Methanothermobacter thermautotrophicus str. Delta H: one gene and its partner. The main gene of each other region encodes a partner of the protein of the gene in region 2 in a complex. Links are inferred from orthologs where the notes say so. Each region holds a gene or a part of one and is shown on either strand. Other genes may lie near its edges.

What was found. The genes of interacting proteins can lie anywhere in the genome.
Region 1: the proteins of pscS (region 2) and MTH_RS05685 are in contact, whole or in part, in a solved structure (PDB 3WKR), measured with the Methanocaldococcus jannaschii proteins. The link is inferred for Methanothermobacter thermautotrophicus str. Delta H from one-to-one orthologs.

Annotation. Positions count from the first base shown.
Region 1 is NC_000916.1:1,095,681-1,101,044, reverse strand. What follows is about bases 1,057-3,914. They hold MTH_RS05685 (DUF2100 domain-containing protein), read right to left. Parts: upstream 2,891-3,914; coding sequence 2,222-2,890; downstream 1,057-2,221. Other genes in these bases: MTH_RS05680 (histone deacetylase family protein), read right to left, coding at 2,903-3,898; mptA (GTP cyclohydrolase MptA), read right to left, coding at 1,057-1,994. Also shown: 7,8-didemethyl-8-hydroxy-5-deazariboflavin synthase CofG, read right to left, coding at 1-570; MTH_RS05695 (DUF2120 family protein), read right to left, coding at 592-1,029; more of mptA, read right to left, coding at 1,038-1,056; MTH_RS05675 (Lrp/AsnC family transcriptional regulator), read right to left, coding at 3,934-4,407; MTH_RS05670 (DUF4013 domain-containing protein), read right to left, coding at 4,566-5,243.
Region 2 is NC_000916.1:968,548-973,956, forward strand. The notes cover bases 1,630-4,532. They hold pscS (O-phospho-L-seryl-tRNA:Cys-tRNA synthase), read right to left. Parts: upstream 3,697-4,532; coding sequence 2,563-3,696; downstream 1,630-2,562. Other genes in these bases: MTH_RS05050 (universal stress protein), read left to right, coding at 1,630-2,020; MTH_RS05055 (transcriptional regulator), read left to right, coding at 2,032-2,442; MTH_RS05065 (NTPase), read right to left, coding at 3,683-4,207; MTH_RS05070 (radical SAM protein), read right to left, coding at 4,218-4,532. Also shown: mtrA (tetrahydromethanopterin S-methyltransferase subunit A), read right to left, coding at 1-239; MTH_RS05040 (TetR/AcrR family transcriptional regulator), read left to right, coding at 383-1,009; MTH_RS05045 (TIGR00288 family NYN domain-containing protein), read left to right, coding at 1,107-1,574; more of MTH_RS05050, read left to right, coding at 1,577-1,629; more of MTH_RS05070, read right to left, coding at 4,533-5,210; MTH_RS05075 (TldD/PmbA family protein), read right to left, coding at 5,232-5,409. UniProt on the Methanocaldococcus jannaschii protein: Converts O-phospho-L-seryl-tRNA(Cys) (Sep-tRNA(Cys)) to L-cysteinyl-tRNA(Cys) (Cys-tRNA(Cys)).

The DNA.
Region 1 (5,364 bases), 130 kb from region 2 along the record:
CCTGAGTCTCCCAGCGTCCTCTATCATTTTTATCCTCAATCTGGGGTTCTTACCAGGGCTTTCACGGTGGGCCTCTGTTTCCATGAGCCTGGGACTCGCTGATTCGAGCATGAGCCCCATGGATGCGTTTACCTCCTTCAGCATCCTCAGTTCGCGGTAGCCTATCACACCCATGTTGGTGTGTGGCAGGAGTCCAGCATCAAGTGTCAGCTCACAGAGGTGATATGTGTAATCAGTCATATCTCCAAAGCCAAGGGATTCAAGCTTGTCCCGAACCCCTGGGAACTCATGGGCATCCTCACCGAAGGTGAAGAGGGCCTCGGTACAGCCGAGGGAGAGGGCTCTCCTCACCTCACCCATAACGTCTTCAGGTTCGAGTAGGGGGGGCTCGGGGGTGTCTGACCTGAAGGTGCAGTATCCGCAGCGGTTCCGGCAGGCCCTTGTGAGGGGTATGAATATGTTCCTTGAGTAGGTCACGCTTCCAGTTTCACAGGCCCTCTTCATGAGGTCCAGTATATCCGGCCCCTTCATGAGGAGGACTTCGAGTACTTCGTCCTTTGAGTGGAGCATGGGAGCACCGTTAAAATTAGATTATTCAGATAGGTCAGAGACAACAGCCTCAACAAAGCAGGGTCCGACTCCGCTCCGGTCCCTGTAGAGAACAACAAAGAGGCCTGTCTCGTCGGCCATGCAGAGGCGGTACTCAACACTGAAGTTCATATCCTCAAGGGATTCCTTCAGACGGTGTATTCCTCCTATATCGGTTTCGGTTCCAACCTCCACACATGACCTTATCTGTTCATCCATCACACCTATGAGGGCAGCGCCCTCCTCTGAGAGTAAATCCAGTTCCGCGGCTCCAAGGTGTTCAATCAAACTATCAAGTTCCCGGGACATGTCATCCGCATTCATCCTCTTCCTGGACATCCCCCTCACTATGAGAATTTCCCGGGAGTCAAGTGCGGGTCTGGAACCCTCAAATGCTTCAAAGAAACCCATGATTTCTCCGGCTATCCTGTGCAGTTTCATCAATCATATCAACTCCCGGCACCGTTAAGTTCTTCTATCTCGTATCTGAGTTCTCCCATGGTCGCAACCTTCTCTGCGAAGGCGTTGTGTCTGTGTATGCTCTCCTCGTTTATCTGCCTTACGGTAACGATGGTGTCATCCGGCAGGTGGGGGTACTCACTGACTATCCTGTGGACCATGTTACGGACACAGTCCTCAACGAACATGGGATTTTCATGGGCACTCATCACCACCGCGTTCTCGTCGGGTCTCTTGAGGAGTTCATAGACAGGTGAACTCATGGAGCTCTCTATGATGTCTATGAGCTTCTCAGCCCTTATGGTCTGGTCCTCAGGGACCTCTATCATTATCATGCCACGCCCACTCTGGTTGTGGGAGGCGAAGGATACACAGTCAAGGACTCTCTCGACGGTCTCATCGTCAAGAAATTCAAGGAGCTTCTGGCGTGAGGCTTCCCTGACAGATTCCTGTGCACAGGGACACACGGTCATACCCACAACCTCTGCCCCTATCATCTTCCGTATGACTATCCCATCATCGTCCCGGTAACCGATGGCGTCTGCCATTATCTTTGTCATCTCCTGACTCTTCCTCCGGGTCACCGGCGACCTTTTCATGAACATGAAGTCGCTGTTCATACTTACCTCGGCCCTCCGGGCGTACCTGTGCTTCTTGAGGAGTTCATTAACTATCTCTGCGCAGAGGGATTCGAGTTCAAGTGCGTTGTTCTCAACAACCTCCTCGAGGACGTCACTTATGGCCTCGGGGTTCCTTGACATGTGGATCCCCCTCTGTTTGCTCGGAAGATCCACGAAGGCATCAAATGTTGGAAGCAGGATTATGGGCCTTCTGCCCTCCCGCTCTATCTTCAGAAGCTTCTTAACACCTGTAACACCCACCCTTGTGAGGTGGACGGGGATGCTAGGAATCTTGTCCTGTGTATCTGGAAAACAAACTAAACCCAAATTTTACACCCCATGAGTAATGGTTACCTAGGTTTTAACTATAGTATGAGAACTTTGCTTATATACTTGTCCGGTGAAGTATTACTGATTTGATCAGTTGGCTGTCCTTCAGGTTAGTGCAGGGAAAATCAGTGATGAGGGATATCTCATAACAGTTCATTAGTGGTTGGATGCAGAAAATTCAGTTGATAGTTCAGACCACCTCAGAGCAGATGGAAAATCAGGAATCAGGAGAGTAACTCCAGAATATCCTCAGAGTTCAGATCCTTTATGTTCTCCATTAACCTTGAATCGGCACCATAGAGTTCTTCCGCCCTTGCTGCGAGTAGAACTGTACTCTTATCGGGTTCTCCCACAACCAGAACATCCTCCAGGGCATCAAGCTTCCTCTCAATGTCGTTCCGGAGGTGCTCTATCTTCTTCTCTATACCCCTGAGGGCACTTTCAGGGATTTTTGGGTTTATCTCCCTCATATCATCAACTGAGAGGGGTGCTCCTGCAACCAGGATATTCTGAGCTTCTACCCCCGCCTTCACAAGGAGTTTTTTGACTGAGGAATTGTTCACAATTATGAGTTTACCCCTTGCAGCCTCCCTTATCCTCTCGGATGGGTCCTGCCTTTCAAGGACACCGAAGTCTGCGAGTATATGGTCAATGGCCTCCCTGGCGGCTATCAGCTTCCTGCAGAACTCTGAAGCATCCTCACCTCCAAGTTCATGGGTTGGGAGGCTTGTGTAAAGGTACTCCTCGGCATCGATGAGTTCCATCATGGCCTCCTGAAGCTTCCCGGTGTCGATGACACCATCACTGGCATCCCTGAATCCCTGTTCCCTCTTGAGGTTAATGCATGACTTTCTTATAAGCTTCTCTGCCTGTTCGAATCTGATCCTATCCATTTCAATACCCTCTCAGAAGTTGAAGTATGCTGAAAACCTGTCACTCAGCTGACTGAATATTTCAGAGACACCCCCGGGCGCCGCTGTTTCAGGTTCGTATTCCTCACCATCAAGACCCCTCATGAATGCGATGTTTGATCTCCCAAGGGCCTCAGGGTCATAGCCACCCTCCAGAACCGCGGTGCAGGGGAGTCCTGTCTGATGGATGAACCACCCGATCCATGAGAAGAACTCCTCATCAACCATGATCTCTGCAAGGGGATCCCTTCTGTGGGCATCAAAGCCTGCCGATACAAAGATCATATCCGGTCGGAATCCTTCCAGGACCGCCGGGAGTATCATCCCGAGTATCCAGAGGTACTCACGGTTACCCGAGCCCCTGGGCATGGGGATGTTGAGGTTGAAGCCCTCCCCCTCACCGGAGCCGGTCTCATCAATGAACCCGGTTCCAGGGAAGAGGGTCCGTGGGTCCTGGTGTATGGATATGTACATCACATCCCTGTCCCTGTAGAATATGCTGGATGTACCGTTCCCGTGGTGGACGTCGAAATCAAGTACCAGAGGCCTTGAGACCCCGAGGTTCCTGCGGGCATGCTCAATGGCTATGGCTATGTTGTTGAATATGCAGAAACCCATGGAGCGGTCATAGGTGGCATGGTGGCCCGGGGGCCTTCCAAGTGAGTAGGACCAGCCATCCCTGAGGGCCTCCTCGGCAGCCAGCATGGCTCCACCTGCTGAGAGCCTCGCGACACTGAAGCTCTCGGGGGTCATGTAGGTGTCATAGTCAAGCCATCCGCCACCCCTCCCTGCGAAGACCTCAAGGTACTCCACATGAGTACTGCTGTGTACCATGAGGATATCATCGATTCCAGCCATCCCGGGTTCCACGAACCTTGGGGAGAGATCTGAGGATTCTATGGCCCTAAGGATGGCCCTGGTCCTGCCACTATTTTCAACGTGACCCTCATGATTGTGCAGGTCATAGGATGGGGAGTGGATGATAACCATATGGTTATCATTTTCTGATTCAGGGGATAAATAATTTAATCTCCGATCATCTTGGTGGAGGTCATATCCTCCTTGACGATGTTTAGGACGGTCTGTGTGTATGTCCTCTGCACATCCCCCTCACTGAGGAGGCCCTTTATGAAGCTGTCAAGTTCACCGGTGTCCCGGAACTTACCTATGAGTATGGCGTCGAATTCTCCTGTAACGTCATACACTGCCAGGACGTTCTTATGGTAGGCGGTCCTTGTCTCCCAGTTCCTCAGGACCCCTCCCTTGACCTTCACACCTATGATGGCTGTCAGCTTGTATCCGAGCTTGGAGTGGTCGATTATGGGCACAAATTTCTTTATAACCCCCTTTTTAACAAGTTTTTCAACACGGTTGTGGACGGTACCCACTGAAACGTCGAGTATCCTTGATATGTTCCTGTAGGACATGCGTCCGTCCTCATTCAGGAGGTCTATTATCTTTCTGTCAATATCATCGATTTTGACCAGATCATCATCCATACAAATCACCACTAAACAATGTATGCCTATGAAAGTTATATTATAAAGTTTTTTAAGTGAATATAAGTTTAGAAGAAGTCATCAACTTTTATAAGATAGGGGATGTTCCCTTATAAATGTTTATCTGAAGATGGGAAAATAAAAAAGGAGGGTAATTATTATTCGTAGGCGTATCTGAGTGCAAGGGCCCTGTTCCAGAAGAGCTGGATGTAGGGGTATATTATGAGGACCGCGATCAGGGTACCCAGAACCGGTATCACATTCAGGAAACTTGCAATGAATGCCATCACCGCTGAGATCAGACCCACAACGATGTACCAGATTATGTAGTCCAGCCATCCGATCTGGGATATCACGTCAAGTATCTCACTGAACCTGAAGGCTGCACCGAGTTCGCTGTCATTGTAGGCCATGTGTGCGATGGCTATTGTCTCTATGAGTCCAAGGATAATTGCGAGTATTATGCCTATTATCGTTGTACCTCCTACGAGGCCTGTGAATGCTGTGGGGTTTGTGATAACACCTGTGTCTGGTGAAACCATAGTAAAGGAACCAAGAACACCTGCGAATATAATTATCAGTGGAACTATCATGTATGCTATCTGAACAACGAATACCTTGAGCCCATCGACGAACATTTCTCCCCATTCATCGAATTCAGGCAGTTCATCGAAGCCAGCTATTGAGGCCTTCAGCGCCCTGAAACCGTACCCCATGACCAGGAAGACGGGTAGAATTAGAATACTGGCTATTATAAGGACACCCAGTATTATGACCTTCTTCCAGTCACTGGAGGGGTACCTTATGGCATCATTTACAATTTCACCTATATCCATATCTTTCACACCTCCGCGGATTCCCGCAGGTAAAACTATATAAATAGTCACATATAAAACTGCCTAATCTGTTTAGAGAAAGATATAAATCGCTACAAAGTTAATAATATCTCGAGCAGGT
Region 2 (5,409 bases):
TCTGCACCGCATACAACAAGGAAGCGCAGGTTGGGGTTTGCAATAACGTTCCCAACAACCTTCTCTATCCCAAGGTTCTCTGTGTGAAGTGGACCTGAAATTGCAGCACCCGCCTTCACGGGTTCATCTTCCATGTGTGACCCGAGGGTGACAACCGCAACCGGGCTTTCTTCATCACCAACCACATAGTCCCCAACTATGTGTGGCCAGTCTTCAGGTACGGGTTTCTTTTCAACCATAAGAAACACCTCTTTAACCGTCAGTTAATTTTTAACTTTCGGTTAAAATTTAACTTGTAGTTAATGACATATAAATCTTCCGGTGCAAAATGTTTTAAAATACCGGAACAGATATTCATAGAGATACTGAATGGTGAATCCACATGGCCCCATCAAGACGCGAACGTGAACGTGAACGGAGACGTGAACAGATAATAAGGGCGGCAGAGAAGGCATTCTTTGCACGGGGATACGACAGAGTGACCATGGATGAGATAGCCGAGGAGGCAGAGGTCAACAAGGCCCTCCTCTACTACTACTTCAAAAACAAGGAATCCCTCTTCTTCGCAGTGAACCTCTACGGTGTCCGCATACTCCACAGCATGTACAGAAGGTGCCTGGAGCTTGACACGGATGGATACGGTAAGGTCAGGGCCATGGTGGAGGCCCTCTACAGCTTCTCAAAGGAACACCCCGACTACTTCAGGATATACTGCTACAGTGGCACCGAGAGGTTCGAGCTGAGTGAAAGTGAGGATGCGCGGGAGATAGTGGACCTCCGTACCGGAATGTGGAGGCTCATGGTTGAGGCCATAATGGAGGGCATGAATGACGGAAGCATCCGCAGCGACCTCGACCCTGTGGAGCTATCCATATACATCCATACACTGGCCATAAACGCCCTGAACCTTGATTTCACATCCAGGATGGTCCTGGAGGCCAGGAATATCAGCAGGGACAGGTTCTGGGAGGACCTTGAGGTTTTCCTTGAATCCGCCCTCAGGCCCTAATAAAATAACATCTAAACTCTTTCTCAACAGCACCACATAACTATATAAGTTTTTAGATACATAAGGGTATTAAAAGTTAAAGAGAGGAACTGATGAAATGGATAATGACGATAACTTTGTGATAATAAACAACAGCAGAAAAGATAAAAAGAGTCTTGGGCTCCTTGTTGATGGTCCAAACATGCTCAGAAAGGAATTCTGTTCAGATCTTGAATTTGTAAAGAACCTCCTCTTTGACAGGGGAAACCTCAAGGTAGGAAAGGTGCTGCTGAACCAGTACGCCTCAGATAAGCTGATAGAGGCCGTTGTGAACCAGGGCTTCTCACCCATGATAGTTGCGGGTGATGTGGATGTTCAGCTCGCAGTTGAAGCCTTTGAACTCATACACAACCCCAACATCGATGTGGTTGCAATTATGACAAGGAACGCTGACTTCCTCCCCCTCATAAACATAGCCAAGGAGAACGGGAAGGAGACCCTGGTCATAGGTGCAGAGCCAGGTTTCAGTATAGCACTCCAGAACTCAGCAGACGACTCAATAATCCTTGGAAGCGAAGGGGTGTAGAGGTGTACCGGCGAATACTGATACCCACAGACGGCTCAGGGGACGCCAGGAAGGCAACCCGGCACGCATTCCACATAGCAGGGATGAGCGGGGCAGACATACTGGCCATAAGTGTAGTTGACACGTCCTACAGGAAAATCTGGGACGAGGATATCAGCAGACGCCTTGAGGAGATACTGAAAAAACAGGCAGAGAAGGCAATATCCATCCTCAAGGAGGAATTCAGCTCTCAACAGGAGCTGGGCCACATGACAGAAACCCGCCTTGATACGGTTATACTTGAGGGTAACCCCGCAGAGGTGATCCTCGAGGTCATGGAGGACGAGGACGTGGACCTCGTTGTAATGGGCAGCTCAGGCAAACACGGCCTTGACCGCATAATATCCGGAAGCATAACAAGGAAGGTTCTTAAATCAGCCACAAAGCCCATGATGGTCGTTGGTTAACGGTGATTGTAATGATAGGTAAAAGGACACTGGATGATGAGAAACTTGCTGTGATAACCTTTACAGGGCCCTTCAGTAAAACACTGGAGGTCCTTGAAGAGGTTTCAGACTTTGTATCATCAAATGATAAACTTGAGGCCGACGGTGACCCCACAGTGATCTTCTACACAGCACCCCTCAAGGACGAGGGAAGATACGATGTGGGTATACCTGTAAAGGGCGAATCTGAGGGTGACGGGAAGGTGAGGATAGTCACAATCCCGGGCCATACTGTGATATTTACAGAATACTCAGAAGCCCGTGAGGAGGCCTACAGAAAGCTCATAAAATACGTTGAGGAGAACAGGCTGGACGTAATAGGTGCGCCAAGGGAGATCCTCCATGGGGATGTGAGGGAGATCCAGTTCCCTGTGGTCCTCTAAATGTACTCATAAAATTGAGAACAGCCTACTGGAATCCACTGATTTTTCTCCCTTACCCCTCTTTACATGAAAAAGGTAACATTTCTCCTCTCTTTTCAAGAACTGCAGCCAGCGGTCAGCTCACCGGTTCTCCTCGACTATATCCCTGAATGAGTCAACCACGTACTGCACCTGCTCCTCTGTCATGCCATAGATGCTGCACTTGAACCACTTTGTCTGGCCCCTCCTTATTCCAACTATACCCCTCTTCTTAAGTTCCTCATAGAGGAAAAAGCCCTTCCTTGGATGTGAAGCCGCTATCTCATGGAAAACAGGGGTTTCAAACCTCACGAGGTCATGTTCCTTGGGTCTCACACCCAGCTGCTCTATACCCCCGATATCCTCAAGTTCAGAGACAAGGTAGCGTGTCTTCTTAACCTCCCCGTCCCAGCGTGAAACCCTCTCCCTCACATAGGGCAGAGAGGCCATGAGGGTTGCCAGTGGCGCTCCACGTGATGTGCAGCCCAGGAGTTCAAGCTCCTTCTTCTCATGCCTCCCTGACCTCCTGAGCACAGTGTCCTCCCACTCAGATTTCATCCCCAGCACACCTATAGGCCCGGAGGCCGCCATGCTCTTGTGACCGCTCCCAACAACGAAGTCAACCCCAAGTTCCCTGAGGTTAACCGGGAGCCTTCCCATGGAGTAGGCGCAGTTCAGGAGTAATGGGACCCCCAGCTTCCTGCAGACGTCCGCCACGCCACGTGCATCTGTCAGGTTCCCGTAGTTACCATCGACATGGGTCAGCACAGCAAGTTTAACCTCAACCCTGTCGATGGTCTCCTCAAGGACCTCCCTGTAGGCTTCGGGTGTTACCTCATAGCTGGGGTGTCCGGTTGATGGCACCTCAACGATTTCAAGGCCGTTCCTCTCAGCTGCAAGGTGTGTTGTGTAGTGGGCATTTCCATCAACAACAACGGTGTCACCCCTCTCACAGAGTGCATGCATCACCGCAAATTTACCCTCCCTTGCACCATGAACCGTCCTCACCGCATCGGAGCCTGTGAAGTCTGCAAGGTCATCAAGGAAGCAGTTTATCGCGGGCCTTGTGACCTGGTCCAGCCTCCCATCACAGTAGTCACAGACACTGTAACCATCCCCGAATTCATGGAGGGCCTTCCTTGCAGCGGCGGGGAGAACACCGCCACGCTGGAGGGGGTTGAGGTTGAGGTTATCCCTTTCAAGTTTTCTTGTAAGACCATAATCAGCGCATTCCATGATAATCACCAAGTAAGTCAATTATCCTGAGGTAAACCCTGTCCCGTTTTTCAGGATCAACAACAAATACCCTTATGTCCTCCCTCTTTTTTATACTTTGAAGGGTTTTCCTGTGTACCGCTGCAATGAGGAGGACGTCAGAGCTGAGGACCTCGTCTACCGTCCTCCTGAATTCCCGGCTCTTAAGCTCCATGGGGCCGATTTCGTCTATGATTATGCAGTCATCCTCCAGCATGGCCCTCCGGATTGCAGGGACAGCCAGTTCATCCATGACCCCCACATTTACACCGTACCTTCCAATACGGGGGCCCTCTGTTTCAACTGACGCAAGGAGGCCCCTCCTGCCCGATGCTATGTCAACGACCTCAAATCCCCACCTTGAACCACCCACCCTCACCTCAGGTGTTATGATCCCCCCAACCGAAAAGCCCATGCCCTCAAGGTAATCCCTCAGCCTTCCAACCATGGTGCTCTTCCCGCTGCCGGGTCTCCCGGTGATCAGTATCTTCATCAGATTCCCCCTAGATAAGGTTTTCAAGGCCTTCACTCAGGGCCCATCTTCTGGCCTCCTCCAGCTCCTCAATGTAGAGGGGACGGTTGATCTCAGGGTAAGCTGAAGCCCTGTAGAGGGGCCGGTACTGGCCCATTATGTTCATTACAGTGTCTGTTCCCAGGTTCTCTGCGACCCATGATATGATGGGCTTCGTGCAGCACTCCAGGTGCCCTGGAAGCACCAGGTGCCTTATTATCATATCCTCACCTGCTATCATGAGGTGGTTCCTGGATACAACCTCAAAGTAGTTACCGGCACCTGCCAGTCTCTCTGCACATTCACTGTTGCCGAACTTGAAGTCCGTGAGGTAGAGGTCTGCAGCACCCATTATGAGCCTGAGGGATTCCCTGGTCATGTACATGTTACTGTTCCATACGACAGGCACACTGATGGAAACCCTGGATAGAACCCTCAGGATATATGGGAGTGCTGGTGTCGGGTCTCCGCCCACGAAGTTGACGTTTGCTGCCCCCATGCGCCTCCTCTCCTCTATGAGCGCTGCAAGTTCATCCACCTCAATGTGTCTGCCTGCAGAGGGGTTCTGGGATATGTCCCAGTTCTGACAGAAGACACACCTCAGGGTGCAGCCAGAGAAGAATATGGTATGGCTGGGTACAAGGGGGGCCTCCTCCCCGTAGTGCAGGAACTCCGAGGCCACCCGTGGCTCCATGACACCGCAGTGTCCCTGCTCCCTGTGGCGGTTAACCCCGCACCTCCAGGGGCACAGTGAACACTCCCCCAGGATCCTTTCAGCGATTTCGATTTTAAGATCAAGGAAGGACCTTTCACATGCTCCTGAACACTCTATGCCCTTCTCTATCCTTTCATGTTCCCTCCAGAGTTCAGACATCCCTGAGGTTTCATGGAAGGATGCCGGTGTCCTGGCGGCCACCATGAAACTGGCATCCGTCCTACCATCCCTCACAGAGAGGTAGTGGTGAAGTGCATCCTTCAGTGACATGATCATGAATGATAAATGGGGTTACCCTGTGACATGAACATCCTCAACCATGAGGGGCGCGGTTACAAAGCCCCCCACCTGCCTCCTTTCAAGGTCCGTTGATGAGACCTTCATCATGAGCTCAAATATGTTCCCTGAGAGCATTGCCTTCTTAACAGGTGTGAATTCCCCTGAGTCCGCCATGAACGCATTGTTGGCC